DNA from 4 places in the Paenibacillus sp. LPE1-1-1.1 genome. Region 1 is predicted to be linked to each of the others. Evidence: riboswitches for the same ligand, from Rfam matches in the RefSeq annotation. Region 1 holds a riboswitch; each other region holds the start of a gene.
The links. A riboswitch is a leader RNA that binds a small molecule or an ion and turns the genes downstream of it on or off. The one in region 1 is predicted to bind cyclic di-GMP.

Region 2: another riboswitch for cyclic di-GMP. It lies ahead of MRBLPE1_RS31860 (EAL domain-containing protein); the one in region 1 lies ahead of MRBLPE1_RS11580 (pyridoxal phosphate-dependent decarboxylase family protein).
Region 3: another riboswitch for cyclic di-GMP. It lies ahead of MRBLPE1_RS02805 (methyl-accepting chemotaxis protein); the one in region 1 lies ahead of MRBLPE1_RS11580 (pyridoxal phosphate-dependent decarboxylase family protein).
Region 4: another riboswitch for cyclic di-GMP. It lies ahead of MRBLPE1_RS32715 (transglutaminase-like domain-containing protein); the one in region 1 lies ahead of MRBLPE1_RS11580 (pyridoxal phosphate-dependent decarboxylase family protein).

What each region holds. Positions count from the first base shown of each region.
Region 1 covers NZ_JBEGHY010000012.1:187,898-193,475, reverse strand. The annotation lists gene MRBLPE1_RS11585 (methyl-accepting chemotaxis protein) at 1-711, opposite strand, end outside; gene MRBLPE1_RS11580 (pyridoxal phosphate-dependent decarboxylase family protein) at 692-2,380, opposite strand; cyclic di-GMP riboswitch class I at 2,467-2,552, opposite strand; gene MRBLPE1_RS11575 (MFS transporter) at 2,853-4,025, opposite strand; gene MRBLPE1_RS11570 (MerR family transcriptional regulator) at 4,029-4,430, opposite strand; gene MRBLPE1_RS11565 (cysteine hydrolase family protein) at 4,710-5,231, opposite strand.
Region 2 covers NZ_JBEGHY010000046.1:241,600-247,177, forward strand. The annotation lists gene MRBLPE1_RS31850 (SDR family oxidoreductase) at 1-339, opposite strand, end outside; gene speD (adenosylmethionine decarboxylase) at 346-1,155, opposite strand; gene MRBLPE1_RS31860 (EAL domain-containing protein) at 1,288-4,194, opposite strand; cyclic di-GMP riboswitch class I at 4,274-4,359, opposite strand; gene MRBLPE1_RS31865 (metallophosphoesterase) at 4,480-5,578, opposite strand, start outside.
Region 3 covers NZ_JBEGHY010000001.1:562,858-568,435, forward strand. The annotation lists gene MRBLPE1_RS02795 (hypothetical protein) at 1-609, opposite strand, end outside; gene MRBLPE1_RS02800 (HSP90 family protein) at 612-2,387, opposite strand; gene MRBLPE1_RS02805 (methyl-accepting chemotaxis protein) at 2,542-4,308, opposite strand; cyclic di-GMP riboswitch class I at 4,396-4,480, opposite strand; gene MRBLPE1_RS02810 (DUF1836 domain-containing protein) at 4,555-5,325, opposite strand.
Region 4 covers NZ_JBEGHY010000048.1:67-5,644, forward strand. The annotation lists gene MRBLPE1_RS32715 (transglutaminase-like domain-containing protein) at 284-1,093, opposite strand; cyclic di-GMP riboswitch class I at 1,107-1,185, opposite strand; gene lysS (lysine--tRNA ligase) at 1,365-2,873, opposite strand; gene greA (transcription elongation factor GreA) at 3,051-3,527, opposite strand; gene dusB (tRNA dihydrouridine synthase DusB) at 3,874-4,869, opposite strand; gene MRBLPE1_RS32735 (helix-turn-helix domain-containing protein) at 4,901-5,113, opposite strand; gene folK (2-amino-4-hydroxy-6-hydroxymethyldihydropteridine diphosphokinase) at 5,065-5,578, opposite strand, start outside.

The DNA of each region.
Region 1 (5,578 bases):
ATCGCCGGCTGCAATCTTATCTGCTGCTAACATTAAATTGCGTAGTGGATTCGTAATTACCCTACCGATAACGATTGCAATTATGCTTCCGACTACGAGCACTATAATTGAAATAATGATGGTAGTCAGATTTGAGCTTGTTGTCGTATTGGGCACAACGGAAGCATCTAAATCAATACCAAGGATTCCAAATGCTTTACCCGACTCATCGGACAGTGGAACGAAGATTGATTTATGTGTACCGTACTCATCATTATAAATAGGACTTATTACAGGACTATTCGATGTGATTGCTTCTTTCATTTCAGCTGTAAACGGGTAAGGCGTTCCAAAATCATCCGGCACACCGGATAGGATAAGAATTCGTTCGTTATTCTCGGTGTTAGATAGAATGTAAATATTCTCAAGGCTATGTATCTCTTGCAGTTTCTCTAACTCTGTTTTGATCAATGCATAATTTGGGTCATCCGTGCTTGCTAGCAGCTTCCCTGAACCCGGGATAACGGATAAGGTATTGCTTGCAATTTGTATATCCGTACTCAGTCGATTATCGAATTGCTCCAGCAATTTCTCTGAAAGATTATGCTGGGTCATATAGCCGGATACGGCAAAAGCAACACAGGTGATAACTTGCAAGAGAAGAATGCTGAACGCGATTTTTACAGCTAGATGTTCTTTATACCAATTAAAACTAAATATAGACTTCTTCATGAGTGAGCTCCCTTGTATTTGTTCGATTATATTCCGAATATGTTTCTTCGATTTTGCCTTTTAAATAATGAACGATTGCATCAACATCGGACACTTGCGTATACGGTGAAATTACGAACAGCTTGCTGGCATATAGCGCAATTCTCTTATTATCCCTTGTAGGAACGTAAAGATGCTTTTTGGTATCGCCAAAGAACATTTCTCTCCGGTCTCTTCCCAGTATCTCAAACAAAATTTCATTTAATTTGTTTTCTTTGTCTACTTCCTCATAGCTGCTGGCTCCGGCATATTCTTTTGCATAACCATTCTGCCCGTCCGTATAGAGGCGGAACAATGTGATGATGCCTGGATTTAGAGGATTAACAATGATTGCTTCCGGTATTTCCCTCTGCAGCGCTTTTCGGAAGGCGGCATTTACTTCAACAAATTGAGCTAGCAGTTTTTGATAACCCTCGATTCCAAACGCCAGCAAAGCGCTGTATATGCTAATGGAGCTTCCCATTCTTGAGCATTCTAACGTGTAGCTCGTATGATATTGCCCGTATCCCCGGTGTCCGACATATGGAGTCTCGTCTGGATCTAAATCCAGAAGCTTTAAATCAGAAGCATTTTTGACTAAAAATAGGCTTGTTGAATAAGGGGTTTGTCCCAACTTCTGAAAATCGAAGCAAAGAGAATCTGCTTTGTTCAAATGTTTCATTTTTGCTTGAATGGCTTTTAGAGCTGCAAGCGCTTCGTCCGCAATATTCAAAGGATTATTGGCAAAATCGTAGTTGTTGAAGAAAGCGAAGAATCCGCCCAGAGCCGAGTCGGCATGGATATGGGGCCGTTGGATACGGTGCTCCCGTGCTAACCGTTCTGTCATTTGATATACTTCATCAAGGTTGTCAATGCCCATTGCATCTGTCGTACCCGTAGTGGCAACCACGTATATCGGAATGCCGCCCTTTGCGATAACCTGTTCCATTTTCGCTTTCAAATCCTCGATATCCATGGAGCTATCTTCATGGGTACGGATTTTGATTAAGTGATCGCTTCCAATCCCTGTGGCTTCCATCGACTTATAAAGGCTGTAATGTGCCGCCTCCGAGCAGAACGCATATAAGTTTTGGGGCACTCCGGTCTTTGCGGCAGAAGAGCTTGCTTTATTAATCGCCAGCCTCAATCCAGTGAATATTGCGCCCTGGCCGCCCCAAGTTGTATATCCTCCGCTTACTGCCGTGTGATAGCCGATAAGATCCGACATCATTGCAACGACCTTAACTTCGGCTTCGGCGCCAGCCGGTCCATATACATCCCATAAATTATTGCCATTCACCATAAATGCCGTAAGCATGCCGAGTATTCCCGGGGTGCTGGCCATAGGCAAAATGTTGGTTAAAAAGTATTTGGTGTGATAGGGATGAGCGTGAAGCAAGGATAGAAGCTCTTTATTAACCTCATCCAACGGGCTTCCGCTATGTGGAATTCTGCTAGCATCCGCCAGCTCCTTATAAAAAAGCGGTCCTCGCTCTTTATTCCCTTTCAAAAAAACCGATTCTGGGTCCTTTAGCTCATCGACACCGCTAACGATCTGCCCAATTAATTCTAAAAACTTGTTACGCTGCTCTACATTGCCATCATCACTTGGAAATAAGCTGCGAATATTAGTTTGATGATTCATACTCATACTACCTCACTCCACCATTGATATTTTTCTCTCTAAATAAAAAAGGCACACCTATAAACTCTCATAGGTATACCCTTTGCTTATAACATTGCAACTGGCTGACATTTCTTTTTAAGAAGTAGTCCCTATAGCTTTGCGCCACCATCTTTCGATGGATTTGCCAATATTAAATTTGGAGAAATTTACAGGTTAATTAGAAAACATTTACATCTAATAGGAACATTCTACTATCTCGCTTTTCCAGAATCAACGTTTTTTTAGTTAAATATGTCTAAAGAACTAACGAATGATGTCGACAGTTATTTTTTTTGTCACAATTCTCCTATTATTATAAATGACACCGTTTTCTTTTATAAAATCCCTTTACTATCTCTTATCTTCTCTTTTTGCCGGAAATAAAAAAGCATCGTGCCGATAAAAAGGGAAACTCCCCATTTATTCGGACGATGCTTTCGCCGGTCATGTTATTTGATTAGTTTGATGATAGCAGAGTAGAAGGACTAAACATGTAGTTTCTTAGAAGAATAGATATTAAACTTAATATCAAGAATAGTACTCCCCCGAAGACGATGTATTGCGTACCCATTCCTGATATAAATAATCCACCTACTGCGGTTCCAATCGTTATTCCTAAGTTACCGCATGATAGATACAATCCATTAACGAAATCAGGAGCTTCTGGCGCCGCGGAGGTAATCCAATATTGACCGACATTATTTCCTATAGCAAATAAAATTCCCCATAACATAATTGTTACCAACATAGGTCCAGTGGACATGCCTGTAAGGAATGACAATAGGAGAACGATTCCTAATGCGATTGGGAAAAGTATTGCAGTCTTCATAGCATGTTTGGTAAGTAACCTTCCTCCTACCAAATTTCCAAGCAGACTTGCTAAACCTAATAAAAATAATGCCAAAGTTAAGGTTTTCCCCGATATATTCGTTACGGTCCCAAGATATTCTGTGATGAAAGTATTAATACTCGCAGTTGCAGAACCAATAAATACGACAGTAGCAATAGCTAACCAAAGAACCGGCTTTTTTAATACGCTTATTTGGGAGCCATAAGAAAGCCTTTCTTTAACAGGCATGGATGGCACAAATATCATTGTCGCTATGAATGCCATAGCATTAACGATAGCAAAGAATAACATGGCCTTTTCTATAGAAGCCCCACTAGCAATATAATTAGTGATGGGTACGCCAAGTATCATACCTGCGGTTACGCCTAAAATCACTTTAGAAACAGCCTTAGGAGCTTCTTCCGCTCTAACAGAGGTAGCAGCAACTGTCAAAGCCAATGAACAATAAATGGGATGGAAAAAGGCTGGGATCACACGAGCAATTAGCAAAACGGTAAAGTTTGGTGCAAATATGGAAACAATGTTACCTACTACGAAAATACCAAGTACAAGCAGCATTACCGTCTTACGGTTTATTCTTGAAAACAATAACGGCATAATAGGACCAGATATTGCAACAGCAAGTGCAAAGAGGCTCACTAGCAGACCTGCTTTGGATACACTGATATCAAATTGCTCAGCAATTGAAGGTAGTATCCCAATTACGCCCATCTCGGTAGTTAGAATACCGAAAACGCCTACAGCTAAAATAAATATAAGCAAATTATTTTTTTTTATCATAAGTTAAGTTTTATCTCCTCTGTCTTCTGTGCTTTTCAGGTTTTTTTCATTCGGTACCACAGATTGTTCATAACTATCAATTTTCCCGTTCAAAAGTTGCAGGGATTTCTGTAGTTTATCAATTTTTGGAACCAACTGGTCTCGTTGTTGAACTAATAGTTCCTTTCTTGTTTGAATAGTCGCATCGCCTTGATGAACCATTTCTACGTACTCAAGTAACAACTCTATGGACATACCTGCGTTACGCATATAAATTATGACTTGAATCCATTTACAGTCCTGTTCTGAATACTCTCTTATCCCACTTTTATTACGATTTATACGAGGAATAAGACCTATTCGCTCATAATAACGCAAGGTATCAGGTGAGATTCCAAATTTCTCGCATATTTCTGAAATCATCATAACAATCGCCTCCTTAACTTATCGAAGCTTAACAGTTGAAGTGAACTCCAAGTCAAGGGCTTTTTTTTGATGCCGTTTAACGACATAAAAAAAAGCCCTGATTAACAAGGCAACTCTCAATTATTTTGTAATTATGCCCAGTTCGGCAATCATTTATTGCGTTATCCTGCCAGTTAGCTAAACAAAAAAAGGGAGCAGCTGCCGCAGCAACTGTCCGCTATCCTGCAGCCCTCAATATAAAAGCCCTCACTGAGAGGGCTTTTATCCATTCTTTTACACCTAACAGAATTCAATATTTGACGATTCAAGATTTTCCGCGAAAGATCGAAATTGATCATTATAGTGCTCTATAATTTGTGCCGCGCTTTGATTACCTTGACTCCAGGTACTATGACAGTCTTTGACCACAGTCACTTGATAACCTAATTCATTGGCTCGACGGCATGTTGCATCGATACACATATCTGTTTGAAGTCCAACCAATACAACTTTTCTAATCCCGAGCGCTGCCAATTCCGAATGGAGATTAGTATCATGGAACGAGTCGGGCGTATGCTTTTGAATGATGGTGTCTCCGCCAACGGGAGCTATCATGGGGTGTATGTTCCAATCTGGACTATTGGTTACCAAACCTTCATCTTCATTATGTTGAACATATATAACAGGAGTATCACATGATCTAGCTTTTTTGATAAGTCCGCTTATGCGCTCAAGTAAACCATCGCCGTCGTATACTGGGTATTCATCCTGAAACATGCCGTTTTGAACATCAATTACTAACAAGGCAATATCAATTTTCATTATCTTGACCTCACCCCATGATTTGATATTTTTTTGCAATCCTTACTAGTTTTTAAGCGCTACTGCCCGTCAGCTGAATTGGCAGCTGATACTATCATCCTCAGAGGGAGTGTCATATATCCATTCATCTACTCTAATCCATTCATTCATCGTTGAATTATCACTTTTAAAAGTTTTTTGCTCGATATATACATGAATGATTGTCCCCGATTTGTTCCCCTACCTTTCATCAAAGAAGTCGCCCGAAGTTCATTAACCTCCCTAATTTTAACACATATTGGAACTATCCTGCCCGTTAGCCTAATAAAAATAGCAGGCCACTACAGCACCATTATATACGGAGCATT
Region 2 (5,578 bases), on a different contig from region 1:
CACGCTCTTGCAGAACGACTCGTCTCCGATATCGCCGGAAATCAACAAGCATTTTGCGCCTGCTTTCTCGACGATCTCCTTCGTCTTCTTCGCATCCTCATGCTCATTCAAATACACGATCGCAACGTCGGCGCCCTCCTTCGCGTAGGCAATGGAAACCGCTCTGCCAATGCCGCTGTCGCCTCCCGTGATAATCGCCGTTTTGCCCTTCAGCTTTCCTGCCGCTTTATACGAGTCAGACTCGTAGACCGGAAGCGGGTTCATTTCAGATTCTATACCCGGTTGTTGGTTCTGGTGCTGCGGCGGGTTTACTTGTTTTTTCGATGACGAGTTTGGCATACTGGTTCAGCTCCTTATATTTTTTCCGTAAAAGATCTCGTCCATTTCCGTCTTCAATCTTCTCGTAATTTCCTCTTGCTCCTTCACGGACAGCGTATCCTTCGTATAGCCGAACAAATAATTGTTCAGGTCAAATTGCTTCAGCTTGCATTTGGTATGGAACACATTCTCCTGATAAATATTGACGTCGATCATGTCATACAAAAGGCTTTCTTCCTTCGGTATGTAATTCTGAATCGAGTTAATATCATGATCAATAAACAGCTTATGCCCGTTTATGTCGCGAGTGAAACCCCTTACCCGGTAATCGAGCGTCATGATATCGGTATCGAAGGAATGTATCAAATAATTCAGCGCTTTAAGCGGCGAAATCTCGCCGCAGGTAGACACGTCAATGTCAGCGCGGAACGTGCTGATCCCTTCGTTCGGGTGGTATTCCGGATACGTATGGACCGTTATATGACTTTTATCCAAATGCATGACGACTGAATCAGGCAGCGGACCTGGAGACTCCTCAAACGAATCATTCGGACCGCCAGCGACTGGCCCTTCCGATACGAGCAAGGTAACGCTGGCGCCTTGCGGCTCATAATCCTGCTTGGCGATATTGAGCACATGCGCTCCGATAATATCGGATACCGTATTTAAAATTTTGGTCAGCCTATCTGAATTGTATTGCTCGTCGATATAGGCTAGATAGGCTTTGCGCTCTTCCTTCGTTCTGGTATAACAGACATCATACATATTAAAACTGAGTGACTTCGTTAAGTTATTGAAGCCATGCAGTTGAATTCGTTGTTCCGGCGTTAATTTCAAGTGCGCACTCCTCCTTTTCAATAACTACTATTTCCTTTTACCCAAAGACCGATGCGGCCAAACCCTACGCATAATAAAAAAAGCATTTCACGCTCGGTTATCGCCGAATGCAAAATGCTTTTTCTGCTTGGTTTAATTGAGTTTTTTCAATTCTTTTATACGGAGTATAGGGTCACCCACATAAATTTGCGTCTGAGGCATAACGCCGTCCCGCTGCTTAATCGCAAGAATATTTAATGCATTAACGAGCTCGTTATGCTCCTTCACTTTCAACTGAAACTGCACGCCGTATTCAAAGATATCATGCTCCACTTCATTAAACCACACGATAATGCCGTACAGCACATACAGTTGATTAGCAATCTGTGTTTTGAACATCAGCAGAATATCGCTGTTAACCGGCAGCTTAACGCCTACCATAAACCTTAAGCCGCCAGGCCCGATATTTCTAACGAGCACCTCCGTGCTTCCGAGTCTTACGCTTCTTCCCTTAAACATGGTGATCGTCATTTCTGCCAACAAACAATGCTTCAGCTCAATCCGGAAATACTGCCTGCGATTAACGACTGGCTGCTTGCTATGACTTAACGAGACAGGCTTCATCAGTGATTTATTTTTTAATAGCTGCGCGATGCTTTCCGCCTCTACCGGCCGGCTGAAATAATAGCCTTGGATTTCGTCACACTGCTGCTCCCGCAGATAGTTGAACTGCGCCTCGTTCTCGACGCCCTCCGCCACTACCTGCATGTTCAGCTCCCCTGCCAAACGAATAATGCATTGGATAATGCTCTTATTGAACGGCTCCGTCAACATCTCATCCACAAACGACTTATCGATTTTAATCGTATGCAGCGCTAAACGCTTCAATAAATAAAGCGAGGAATAACCAGTGCCGAAATCATCGAGCGATACTTTGATGTTTCTTTTCTTCAGCTCGAGCAGAAGCTCGGTCACGATCTTCTCATTGCTAATAAATGAGCTCTCCGTTATTTCGATTTCAAGTCTATCGGGGGACAAACCCGTTTCCGCCACGATTTGATCTATCATCTGCAAAATATTTTGCTTCAGCAGCTGCTGTACCGAGAAATTAACCGATATGGTAATCGGTGGCAGGCCCTTGCTCTGCCAACGCTTGCTTTGCATGCAAGCCTCGCGCAGCACCCATTCCCCAATGGGAACGATGAGCCCCGTTTCCTCTGCGATCGGAATAAATTCAGTCGGCGGCACCAGCCCCCAATCCGGATGATTCCAGCGCAGCAGCGCCTCTACGCCGACGATTTCCATCGTTTGCGCATGCACGCGAGGCATATAATGCAGGAACAGCTCTTTCTTATCCAGCGCTTTGCGCAGGTCATTGCTGAGCGAGAACAGCTTAAACGACTGCACGTTTAAAGAAGAAGAATAAGACTGCGACTGGTCTCTCCCTCTGGATTTGGCAAAATAAAGAGCGGCGTCGGCATTTTTCATCAACGACTCCACCGTGCATCCATCCTCAGGCGATTGACTGATTCCGATGCTTGCCGTGACATTCAACTCAAATTCTTCAACAACTAATTGTTCCTTAATCAAATGTATAATATGATCCGCCATATCGGCTACATCGCTTATTCTCTGTACGTTGGCAATAATAAAGGCAAATTCGTCTCCGCCAATCCGGTAGGTTACTTGTCCCTCCCGTTGCTTGCTTTTCAGCCTATGAGCGATTTTCTTGAGCAATGCATCGCCAATCGGATGCCCCAGCGTGTCGTTTATGTACTTGAAGCGATCCAAATCAATCAGCAAGATCGCTAGCTTTTGTTTAAAATATTCGCTCACCTTGAGCTGCTTGCTGAGCTGCTCCTCGAACATCCTGCGATTCGGCAGCTCCGTTAAATAGTCATGGTAAGCCAAAAAGTGATTGAGCTCCTCCGCCCTGTTCCGATCCGTAATATCCATAACAATGCCCACAATCGCCTTTTCTCCCATATGAGAAACACGGTTATAATGCACCTCGCAATGAATGACGGTACCATCCCTTTTAATTGCCCGATGAGGAAAATTCGGAAGATACTCTCCTTCCGTAAGCTGCATAACCTGAGATACGACGGCTTCCCGGTCATCCGGATGGACAGCCTTCTCCACCTCTAAGCCGACCAGCGTGTCATAGCTTAGCATCTTATTCAACTGATCGTTCGCATAGACGAATCTTTCCTTCTGCGCGACAAAAATGCCTACGATAGACTGCTCCAAAATACTGCGGTATTTGAGTTCCGATTCGATTAGAGATCGTTCAACCATCTTTTTTTGCGTAATGTCCTTGGCGATGCCATAAATGCCGATCAATTCTTGATTAACGATAATCGGAATGTTCGTTACGTTAACCTCAATGATTTGCCCGCTTTTGGTTATGCCCGTCGTATCGTAATTTTGAGGCGTAAGCGTATTCACAGTGTCCTCAAAATGCAAAATCGTCCGCTCCAAGCTCTTTTCTTCCACAAAATGATGGAAACTCCCGTGCATAATCTCATCCCGCGCATAACCAAACATTTGCTCAAGCGATGCGTTGCATGACATAAACCGACCATTCAAGTCAAACGAGAAGACCGCATCCGGGTTATTCTCGAATATGGATTTATAATGCTGCTCTTCGACAGTCAAACGATGTTCTAGGTTTTTGGTTTCCGTAACATCCTGGAGCGTGCCTATGGTTAGCGATACTTCATTGGTCTCATCCAGAACAATCGTCAGATTTTCCACAACATATCTCACTTCGCCGCTTTGGCGGACAATGCGGTACTCGCTGGTGCTCTCTTTCTTTTGTTCGACCGAGGAAAAAAATTGCCGTTTAACCCGCTCGCGGTCCTCTGGATGGATTAGATCAAAAAAGCGTTCCTGGTTCATTACAAAATCCAAATCCATCCCGTATATGAAAAACATTTGGTTCGACCATGATACTTGTTTGCTGCCATGGTCGAATTCCCAATAGCCTAAATTCGCTATTTTCTGAACGATGTCAAAGCTGTTATCATTGCCACGATAACGTTTAATATTTTGCTCCATCTATAATATCCCTTCCTATGTATAACGTATGCGGTAACCTGATGTGTTGCGGAGGAGGATATTAATAATCACTCATCCTTTTGGCAACCCAGCCACCTTTGGAAGCTTCCTTTAGGTCTGTTGGCTTTGCGTCATTATCTTTCGATAACTTTGCTATTTACTAGGACTTTTTGCTTATATAAGTATTCCATATAATACTGAGATATTCCATAGCTAATTTTTTGCTATTAAAGTTTCGAGTCAAAGAAACCTCCCGGCTAGGGAGGTCTATTAGGTCGATTATTTTTACAAACGCGGGTCGATTTCCTTCTCTTTGGCAACCTCGAACAATAGATTAGCTGCGGCAGACGTATAGCCTTCATGGCTCGGTGCTATATCCGCAAACGGAACCGCGAGCATGCTCTGCCCCAGCCTGTATTCATTCAAGGATGTGCGGAGCTTCATCGTAATGCTCTTCTGCTTGATCAGCTTATTGTATTTATGCGGAAAGCGATAATCATAGCCGTATATAATCGACATGTAGTCCTTGTTACGTACCTTCATATAAGGAACCATATAAGGCTCTGGCATCTCGGGCTTAATGACGACACCTTCCATATGGTTTTCTACCGTGAGCGTTTGGAAATACTTCTCCGCCTGCTTGCCGCTTTCGGGATCGGACAGCGAGAGCGTGATGAAAGGATCATCCGAGAGGAAACGGTACATATCCGATGTCTTCCCATCCGGGAGCGTTTCCCTTCCGTCCCCATAGACGATTTTGAGCAGTGAAAAAGGTTTGTATTCCAACTCCCCGGGCTCGGCGTAAAGCTCCAGCTGCTTCTTGTAGGTTTCATATGCCTTTTGATGCTCATCCAGCGGCACATGCTTCTCCAATAACTCATGGACATGCTTGTAGTTTTGATAGACGGTCTGGCCGTATTTTTCATTCATGGCCGCCTTGCTGAGATGGAACTGGTCCTTCTCGAAACCGCTGGACTTATATTCCTGCGCAAGCTTCGTGAATGATTCTTCGAAACCGTTCGCCTTTAGAAAGCCCAGCTCGGTTTCGAGCGCCTTCTCAATCGGCTTGAACTGGCGGTCGATTAGCCCTTCGCCAAGCGCCAGCCAAGGCAGCAGCTCTCCGTCTAGGAGCAGCATCGCGATGTCGTTTTCCTTCATATAATTTCCGAATCTTTGCAGCAGACCCGCGTAAATGCCCGATAGGTCGACCTTACTGACTTTGTACCCATTGCGGCTAACCGCAAAACAACGGTCTGCTTCGGCATGCAAATAAATATTGCATCTGGAACCCATGTATTTCGGCTGAAGCACTACTTCCTTCACGCCGCGCTCCGCAAAATAGTCCAGGCCTTTTTGCAGCGACTCGAGCTCCCTAGCCGCTTCG
Region 3 (5,578 bases), on a different contig from region 1:
ATTTTGGGGGATGGTTTTACAGGTCAACCGGCCATCCATGATCGGCTTCATCGTTTGCAGGCCGCGCCGGTATCTACCCGCTGTAAAATGATAATAGCCAAAGCTGTTTTGTTCGCATGCCCTGCAATCCGACATGCCGTCCCGCGCTGTTTTACGCCAGAGCTCGTAATAGGTCTGCGCTGCTTCCAAATCGCCTCTCGAAAGCGAGTAGCGATGATGACACTGATAATAAGGGCGCAGGCTGTGACCGTATTGTAAGCATTTTGCCTTGAAATCATCAAGGATTGACGAGATTTGGGCTGCGCCAAATTGCGGAAACCGCCAAATTTGATTGATGAACCATTTATAGTGCCAAATGATCGAGAAGCTCGAATAAGCGGCAGGTTCTTTTTCGAACTGCGTCAAGCACCATGTAAAGGAGACAAGGAACCTTTCTTGATAACCGGAATCAAGCGCCGCCTCGGAATAAGTCATTCGCGCGAAGTAGGCATCCTCCTTCGTCATATATTGGTCGGCGATTCGAATCGCTTCTTCCAATACCGCCAGCTTTTGTTTGCCCTGCGGCAAGCTCCAGGCCTCGCTCCTTAACTGATTGTACCGCTGCTTCATAATTAACGCTCACCCGCCTGACCGAGTCCGATATCCAACACCTGCATAAACGATTGATTCAACAGCTTCAGTTCCTCTGGACCGAGCGGATAATTGCCGAGCAGCAGGGCTTGCGTATAAACGGTTTCGATGCAAAGCTTCTGCATAGACGCATCGTTACAGGCGATGGCCTTCCGTATCAGCGGATTGTTGAAATTGAAGCAAAGCCTTGCCAAAGGCAGCTCATAAAGCTCATGGATGACAATATCTACGATTTCAGCAAATACATCATTCGCCTCTTCCTTCGTTTGCTCCGCCATCCGAAGAAAGTTCACCTCGTCATTCGTGTTATAAAGCGCCGCTAAATCAGCAGGCTCAAATTGTTTTAGCACACTCCTGCACTGAAATGGAGCAAGCAGACGGTCTGAAAGCTCCAAAAACGCTTCCGCGTTTAACAGCTCTACTGGATTGATTGCTTCAAAGAAATTAGAAAAGTTAATCGGATCCAGCACTAATGCTTCAATATTCTCATCCAGCTCAGGCAGCTTGCGCACCAGCTCAAAGTCATGTACGTAACCGCCGTTAATAACCATGACATCCTGCGCTTTTGCCACTCGCGCCACTTGGCGAAATTCATCAAGCGTAGAGGACACAACGATCTGCCGGCTCTTCTCCAAAATCTCCCCCATCCTCATCTCGCCGAATGACGTTTCGAAGGTAAGGAACCGAATAAACAAACGATAAAGCTCATCATCCTGGGATGCCATTGCTTTAATGGATGAATAATGAATTCGAATTATTTTCTCCAGCAAGTCCGGGTCTGTTTCCGCTAGCATGATCATATGCCTCTTTATGCATTCGCCCAGTTCATCCTTAACGCTGTAAAACAGTTCGTTTTCCATTAACGATTCGCGGGATGCCGTCGGCTTCAGGCCATTGGCGTTCATGACGCAGGTCACGAAAAACGCCCAGTCCGGCAGCATATTTTGAATTTGATCTGACAGCAGCATCCGCTTGACGTAAACCTTATGCTTCTTCTCTGCTTGCAAGCTGACTGCGTAGGGCAAAATATACGCTACGCCCTCCAGCTCGCCCATACCAGACTTAAGAGGAATGGCGTCCAGGAAGTTCTGATACATATGATACTCACCGTAAACCAGCGCTTCTTTCATGCTCATAGCCCACGGCGGCGTTTCTTCATTGACGGTGATTTCGTTTTTCCCTTCGGATAAACGGATGGGAACGGGAAGGAACTGGCCGTAATGCGTCATTAAATCCGACATGCTGTCCCATTCATAGTAATCCTCATAACCGTCCTTGCAGGTTAAAAATACGGTCGTCCCGATCGGTGCGTCTTTTTCGAGCTTGCGTATTTTGTAGGTCCCGTCCGAGCGTCCCCTCCATTCAAGGGTATCGCCCTCCAAAGCAGACCGCGTTATAACTACGATTTCGCCGCTAACCACGAAGCATGACAGCAGTCCGACACCGAATTGGCCAATGAAATCATCAGCCGAGTCGAGCTCCTCGCGTTTCGAGGTGCTGCCGATTTGGGCCAGAAAACGGTGGATTTCCTGCTCCGATAAACCGATTCCGTTATCATGGACGGCGATCGTCCGCGATCCGTAAAGTTCTACGGTCACACCGGCATCAAAACGATGGCCGAGGCGTTTGCGCGCCGTAATCGCGTCCACGCCATTTTGGAGAAGTTCCCTTACGAATACGCCGGGATTTGCATATAAATGCTTCGATAGAAGCTCAATCATTCCTTGTAAGTTAACCTGAAAATTCAATTCGCTCATATTTTCTCCTATGTTCGTTATGTCATTAATATACATATCGGTATTACCCTCCGTTTTATTTCGTCATATTGCAGCCTTATCCTTTTTTTAGGCGAATAATGACAACAAAGGACGACCAGCTCCCGGCTAATCGTCCTTTTTCGGTTTATTTTGTTTATAGCTTAAACACGGAGGCCTTCTCTTTCAAATCCTGCGAAGAGCCTGTCAGCTTCTCTGCCAGCGTGCGCAGCTCATCAGAAATATCATTTTGCTTAACGGACAGCTCGCTCATATGCTCCATTTTGCCATTAACATCGGTTGACGTGTTAAGAAGCTTATCCACTGCTAAAACAATGTGGGTCATACCGCTCGTAATTTCGCTGATGGCCGTGGAAATTTCACTCATTTGATCGGAAAGCACGCTGCTCTGCGACTCCAATGCCCGGAAAGTGCCGCTCGCCGTCTCCGATGCTTGACGGGTCGAGTGAATGACATTCGCGAAGCTTCCGATCGTGCGGCTGCTGGCAGCTACATCATTTTGGATCAAAGACAATTCCTTCGTGATCTGCTTGGAGATGGAATCCGTTTGACTGGACAGCTTCCTGATTTCCTCCGCCACGACCGCAAAGCCGCGTCCATGCTCCCCTGCCCTTGCCGATTCAATGGAGGCGTTCAGTGACAACAGGTTCGTCTGCGTGTTTAAGTCCTGAATGCCATTCAAAAATTTCGATACGTTGTTATAACGGTCATTCATCGTTTCGAAAGCTTCCGACAGCTTCGCAAACTGCTCTACGGTTTCGTTTACCATCGTAACAACGCCGGCCATTTGCTGCAACCCGCTTTGCGAGGATTGCTTCATCTGGCGCATATCATTGTTTATGTATTCGCTTGAAGCGGCAATTTCCTGAGAGCTTGCAGATATTTGCTCGGTTACCGCCGAAATGGATGACGCATCGTCATATTGGGAGAGCAATGCCTCTCTGCCCAGATCCACTTGGCCCTTCACGTCTTCGGAGGCTTTACGGTTGCTGCCGATCATCATATCCATATTCCGCGAAACATCCAGCACCGACTCGCTTACTTGGAGCGTTGCTCTAATCGTATCGCGTAAATTATCGCCCATATCGGCTAAGGCTTGATCGATTTCTCCGAATTCATCGGCGCGCACGAGCTTCTCTTGACTTGTAAAATCATTGCTGCCGTATGCCCGGATACGGCGAGTAATGCCCGCAAGACCCGTTTTAATCGATTGCGTAACGCCAAAAATCATGATCGCTGGCAGCACGGCGAGCAATATCACATTGATGAGGACAATGATGTTTGCGCGGGATACATCATCATTTAAATGGTTTGAAGTAATGTCCGCATCATGGGTTAAGCGCTCATGCATGGTGTCGTTCGAGTAGTTTAGAATAACTGTATATACGCTGATTAAACTACTGATACGCAGCGATTTTTCCTCAGCCGTTAATCCGGTGGTATCGGTATTCGTATCCTTTAAATTGTCAAGGGCCAGACGGAGTACGCCGACTTGATTGGCATATAGGGGACCGTCTTCAACAGCCGGAGGGTATTGCTTATCCATCTCGATAAGTTGTTTTTCCAGTTCGTTCATATGGGCGGGCAGATCTTCCAAATCCTTCATGATCGCCGTCGCGTCGCTTTTGCCGTTCTCGATTGCATCAACCATCAGAAGCATGACCTTCAGCAATTTATTAGAGATGCCTTGATAACTGCGTTCCGCGCGGGATAATTCCTCTGAATCTTCAATTGAATTGGCGACCGAAACATTTTGCACATAAATAAATATGCCGGAACCTACATTAAAGAGAGTAATGATTGCCGTAATAAACAATAACCTGGCCGTTATTTTTCTCATGCTCAATTTCTTTGACAGCTTGCCCAGCCTGCCCGCTCTCTCCAACCATACCTTTAAATCCATCCAGCTTTCTCTCTCCTCGGTCTCTCTAAAAAAGCAAAAAAGCTACCCAGCCACAGGAGGCGGATAGCTTACTTAGCTCTATATCCTTCCGGCGGTCTGGCAGCCGTAGCGCTTGCACCTTAGGCCCATAACTTTGCGTCCTTGCCTTTCGGCAAGTTTGCCATTTTCAGATTGTCTATGTTTGTATTTACAACATAAACCAGTATAGGACATACCAGACAATCTGTACATCCCTTTAGAACTATTTTATTCAGGACTTAGAAACAAAGTCGCATTGCAATAACGTCTTGACAGCGAATGAAAATAGGACGTTTGTATCGAAATGACCGAAATAAGCAAAATGTTGCGCACGGCCTCCCATTGATTCTCCGTGAGATTCGGCAGCCTGCTCGCAAACTGGTTCGCGGATAAACGAATGGCCTGCTCAGTCAATAAATCCTGATGCGGGTTCTCCTTCAAATGGCCGGATATATCGAGAAGCTGATCGTTATTCGCATCAAGCTCTTCAAACATACTGGTATAGGAGGCATATAATTCTATAGGTCCGACCAAATCATCCGTTTCGTCTTCCGGCTTCTTGAATACGATCTCGAATAGCTTGCGGATTGATTCAAAATCAAGATTAGACTTTAAATCATCAATAATGAACAATAACGCCGCTTGATTCAGAGAATATTTTTTTCCGGCCTTCGGACAATCGAAGTAGGGTTTAAAATCTCGCTTTACCCAGTTTTGCATGGATGTAATCGACAGATTGGAATATTCGATCAGTTGGCCGAGCGCAGCAATCTCATGAAGCGAGAAGCCTCTCAGCTCATTGCCTTTTATAAGCTTTTCGATAATCGGAGGCAGCAGCGTAGACAGAAATGCAGGCAATCCCGCGCCCTTCTCCAAATCGTATTGATGCGTTTTGGTCCATGCGGCTTGCAGCACCTGCAGCGGCTTCTGATTATGCTTTCCATCCAAGGAGAGCAGCAAGCAGGCCATCTCTTTTCGAGTAAGCGTAAAGGACTCCATTTCCCTTCCTCCTCGCGCTTTCGGCATACAATATTTTATTACAAGTTCATATGAACTCATCATATGCCGGAGAATGACACTTGTAAAGGCTCGAAAATCAATGAGAATAAGCTTTTCCATCTCGTAAAATCGCTCTAAAAGCGCATAAAAGGCTGTTACCGTTAGATACGGCGTTTGTCATTAGCTGTAATCATTCGTTATAGTAGATCATAAGAATACAAAAATATAAATATAAAAGGGTAGTGAGAAACGA
Region 4 (5,578 bases), on a different contig from region 1:
ATCCGTTAGGATCGTAAGGGCAGTTATTACTCGTTGTTCAGTTTTCAAAGAGCAATCTTTTCTTTCGTGTCAGCCGTATGTCTCGTTGGCGACCTAGATAATATATCACGTTCGCCTATAACAATGCAAGAACTTTTTTTAAAAAAGTAATAAAAAGATTTACGTCCTCGAATCCCCTCGTTTCATGCTTAGCTCGCGAAAAACTAATCGTCTATATAATGAAGAAAGAAATAAAAAAACGAGCGATGCGCCTATGCGCATGCTCGTTATTCGTTTACTTTTATTAGTATTGTTTTGAGGCCGTATATTTTGCAGCATCTTTAATCAATTCGAATTTTTTATTGCCCTTCTTCAAACCCGCATCTACTGTTGTATCTATCGTAACCCACTTGCCGCCTAAGTAGACTTCATTCCATGCGTGGTAAACATCTACATATGTCGATTTTCCCATCATCAGCTTCGTTGGAATATCCAAGCCGCGAAGCATCCCTGCAAACAAAGCTGCATAACCGTAGCAAATATCTTTTTTTGATTTTAAGGTGCGATCGATGTTCGGAAGGTAATCCACCGAAAGATTAGCCGCCAGTTGATGATCGTAATTAATGTTCGTGATAATAAAATCGTAGATAGCTTTTACTTTCTCCATATCTGTCTTTTTATTTTTCGCAAGCTCTTTTGCTTTCACAATCGCGCTGCTTGTATTTGTCCAACTGATATTTTGAATGGAGTTCAAGTATAATACCTTGCTGTCCTTCAAACTAAGCGTAACCGTTTGTTTTCTGACCAGCTTGTATTTGCTGCCTGATGTATTCTCTAAAACCGAAATCGTATATTGTCCGTTTCCGAGCTGCAGAGGGAATTGCTCTGATGTTTTACCGGAGGTCAGGTTATAGGTATAGTTCGTTTGGCCCTTAGCAACCATAAGTTTTGTTTTCACTTTGGCATTAACGGGGTAATCGATAGCAATAACACCGTTACTAAGATGAGACGTATCCAGCCAGTCTGAAGCCGCTGCTTCACTTGCCTGTGCTGTGGTGGCATTTATCGACGCGATAAGTACAAATGCCGCGATTATGCAAATAAATTTACGCATGAAAAAAACTCCTTTCGGTAGCTGGCTGCCATCTTCAGGAAGGCCCTATAGCTTTGCGTCCCTACCTTTCGATAGGTTTGCCATTATCGTGTGAAGCTTCATTAACACTAATATTAGTTCTAATATACCATATGAATCTATCAAATCAATACGAGTACTTAAAATATTATCATATTTTGGTAGTTTTTCAGATTTGCTGCGGCAGCGCTCTCCTCTAAATACAAAAAGAACCGCCGGCAGCTGACTGCCGTGCGGTTCTATTATTTCATTTTTATTCGGCGGAACGTTGATCTCTCATATGAGGGAACAATAGCACGTCGCGAATGGATGGCGCATCCGTAAGCAGCATGATCAACCGGTCGATACCGATTCCAAGCCCGCCTGTTGGCGGCATGCCGTATTCAAGAGCGCGGATAAAGTCTTCATCCATCTCATGCGCTTCATCGTTGCCATGCTCACGTTCAACCAGCTGCGATTCGAACCGCTCACGTTGGTCGATCGGATCGTTAAGCTCCGTAAAGGCGTTGGCATGCTCGCGCGCCACAATAAATAGCTCGAAACGATCTGTAAACCGCGGATCCGTCTCGCTCTTTTTCGCAAGAGGAGAAATCGCAACGGGATGTCCGGTCACGAAAGTCGGCTGGATAAGCGTGTGCTCGCAAAATTGTTCGAAAAAGGCATTAAGAATATGACCAAAAGTCATATGCGGATCAACCGGGACCTTATGCTCCTTCGCCAGACGCTGTGCTTCTTCGTCACTCATCTCGATCCCAAAATCAACGCCAGTCGTTTCTTTAACCAGCTCGACCATCGAAACACGGCGCCACTGCGGAGTTAAATCAATCTCTTGGCCTTGATAAGTGATTTTCGTTGTGCCGAGTACTTCTTGCGCGATATGTGCAATGACGTTTTCGGTTAGCGCCATAATATCCTTGTAGTCGGCATAAGCCTCATACAGTTCAATCATGGTGAACTCTGGATTGTGCCGTGTCGAAATTCCTTCATTCCGATACACGCGTCCAATTTCATATACCTTCTCCAAACCGCCTACAATTAGACGCTTCAGATGCAGCTCGATAGCAATACGCATGTAAAGCTGCATGTCGAGCGCGTTATGATGCGTTTCGAACGGTCTGGCTGCCGCACCGCCTGCAATAGAATGCAAAGTAGGCGTTTCTACCTCCAGATAACCGCGGGAATCCAAATAGCGGCGCATGGATTGAATGATTTTGGAACGGGTAATGAAGGTTTGCTGTACATCCGGATTCACGATAAGGTCAACATAACGCTGGCGGTAACGAAGCTCAACATCCTTCAGCCCATGATATTTATCAGGCAAAGGAAGCAGCGACTTCGTCAACACTTCAATATCATGCGCTTTGACCGAGACTTCGCCCGTGTTCGTTTTGAAAACGACGCCTTGCACGCCAATGATATCGCCAATATCCAGTAAATCGAATGCGGCAAATTTATGCTCTTCGACGGTATCCTTGCGAACATAAATTTGAATCCTGCCGCTCAAATCCTGGATCGTAGCAAATCCGGCTTTGCCCATTCCGCGTTTTTGCATAATGCGTCCTGCAATACGTACGGTAACAGCTTGGCCTTCCAGCTCTTCTTTGCTGTGCCCTTCATGAGCCTGTACAATTTCTTTGGCGTTATGCGTGCGTTCGAACTTGCGTCCGAAAGGGTCCACGCCTAGTCCTCTAAGCTCGTCTAGTTTGTCTCTGCGAATTTGCAAGAGTTCACTTAGCTCCTGCTCATTGTTTTCATGTTCCACTACTTTCATCTCCTTGATCGTTCGGCAAGCGTAAGCGGCTGTGGCCGGATTGTTGCGATAAAAACTCGTTTTCCGATAAAATATAAGCCCTGTATTCCTATGAAATATACGTTCTTATATTTTAAACGTTCAAAAAGCTTCCCACAAGGAAGCTTTTTGATCCGCGCATTGCAAACCTTATTTTTTGATATCGAGAATTTTGTATTGAATGATGCCGACAGGTACGTTGACTTCGACAACCGTTCCTTTTTTCTTGCCCAAAATCGCTTTGCCAACCGGGCTCTCGTTTGAGATCTTGTTTTGCAAAGGATCGGCTTCAGCTGTACCGACAATAGAGTACTCCATCGTATCGCCGTATTCCATATCTTCAACCGTAACAATAGAACCGATGCTAACGGTATCAATATCAATATCATCATTATTTATAATACGCGCGTTGCGCAGCATTTTCTCAAGGGTAAGCACGCGGCCTTCGATAAATGCTTGCTCGTTCTTCGCATCCTCGTACTCCGAGTTTTCACTTATATCACCATAGCCGATGGCTACTTTAATACGTTCAGCAACTTCACGACGCTTGACCGATTTCAAGTTCTCTAATTCATCTTCGAGCTTGCGCAGCCCTTCTTGAGTCAGAATGATTTGCTTATCGTTCATCTTTCCGATTCTCCTGTCATGTGACTAATTTTTCATACCTTGTATGAATTCACTGATACCTAATATATTACGCTTCTTAATCCTCATACCTACTGTTGTTTGAAGCGCTCTTGATGCGTTCGTTATTTATATTGCACGATTATATTGCAAAGGTACCATGAATGTCAATCAAAGCCAAACGACCCATTGAAACCGTTTCATTTTTTGAAAATGTAACAGAAGCCGCTGGATAGCGGCTTTTGTCGAATGGTGTCATTAACGACCGATTCAGGATCATGCTTATAACCGGTCTATGTGTATTTTAGTAGGCGACCTCTTCCGCAGCGCCTGATGTTCCGCCTGCAGTTTAAGCGGATTGGAATTCCGCATCCTCTTCAAGAGACCGTACATAGTTTTCCAAGATTGCTACCATCGGGTCACGGCCGGTTTCTTCCATAATGACATCTTTTACGCGAGCGCCGCCTGGAAGTCCCTTCAGGTACCATGCTAGGTGCTTGCGCATCTCGCGTACCGCAACCGCCTCGTTCTTCAATGCCACTAAACGATCGAGATGCAAAATAGCTACTTCCAATTTCTCACGCGGCGTCGGATCGCTAAGCAGCTCACCATTCGTCAAATATTGAATGGTCCGGTAAAGCATCCAAGGGTTTCCTAACGCGCCGCGTCCGATCATCACGCCGTCGCAGCCCGTGTGATCCAGAAGGCGTTTGGCATCCTCTGGCGAGAAAACGTCCCCATTGCCTATTACAGGAATGGATACCGCTTCTTTGACATCTTTTATGATGTCCCAATTGGCCTTGCCTGTATACAATTGCTCGCGTGTGCGTCCGTGTACGCTTACGGCTTTCCCGCCGGCGCGTTCAACGGCACGGGCATTCTCAACCGCGTAAATATGCTGGTCGTCCCACCCAATGCGCATTTTTACCGTCACCGGCTTCTGGACCGCATCCACAACGGACGAGACCATCTCATAAATCTTATTGGGATCGAGCAGCCAGCGGGCACCCGCATCGCATTTCGTTACCTTCGGTACCGGACAACCCATGTTGATATCGATAATATCCGCGTTGGTCTGCTTGTCTACGACCTTTGCCGCTTCTACAAGCGACTCGCGGTCACCGCCGAATATTTGCAGGCTGAGCGGCTTCTCGCGCTCATCGACAAACAGCATTTCGAGCGTTCTTTTGTTCCCGTGTAAAATCGCCTTGTCGCTCACCATCTCCGCACATACAAGACCTGTTCCAAACTCTTTGGCTATCAATCGAAAAGCAGGGTTGCACACGCCTGCCATCGGCGCTAGCACCACTCTGTTCTTCATCTCGATGTCTCCGATTTTCAGCATGTCGCTCCTTGCCCCCATAAGATATGCATCGTTATTCACGTGAATCAGACATTAATTCCTCGTAACTGATTCCTAGCGTTTTGGCTATATGACTTAGCAGCTTCGGATCTGTCTTCCTTGTTCCGCGTTCCAATGAACCGAGAACAGCTACCGATACACCAAGTTCCTTGGCCAGCTCCTGCTGAGTATAGCCCTTCAGCTTTCGAAAGGCTCTGACGCGCTGCGCCAATTGATTGTTTTCCATAACGTAATGCCTTCCTTTCCATCCAGAAGCGCCGCCTTTGACTCTGCGCTTACTTCTGCCTGCAGCCGATGCGATTGATCCAGAACATCATGCAGCGGCACAAGCACAAACGCCCGCTCCATCATGCGCGGATGCGGCAAGGTTAGTTCCTCTTGATCCATTCTGACATTATCGTATAGGAGAAGATCAAGGTCAATGGTTCTAGGTCCCCAACGTATTTGTCGAACTCTTCCTAATTGCTGCTCAAATTCCAGAAGCTGCCTCAGTAGTATTAATGGGGAAAGCGTCGTTCGCAAAGCGAGCGCCATATTGAGAAACGGCGGTTGATCCGTATAGCCTACCGGGTCCGTCTCATACATGCCGGATACCTTGCTTATCGCTATTTCCGGATGTGCGTCCAGCAGTCCAATCGCTGCAAGCAGCAGTTGTTCACGATTTCCCATGTTGGAACCTAATGCTATATAA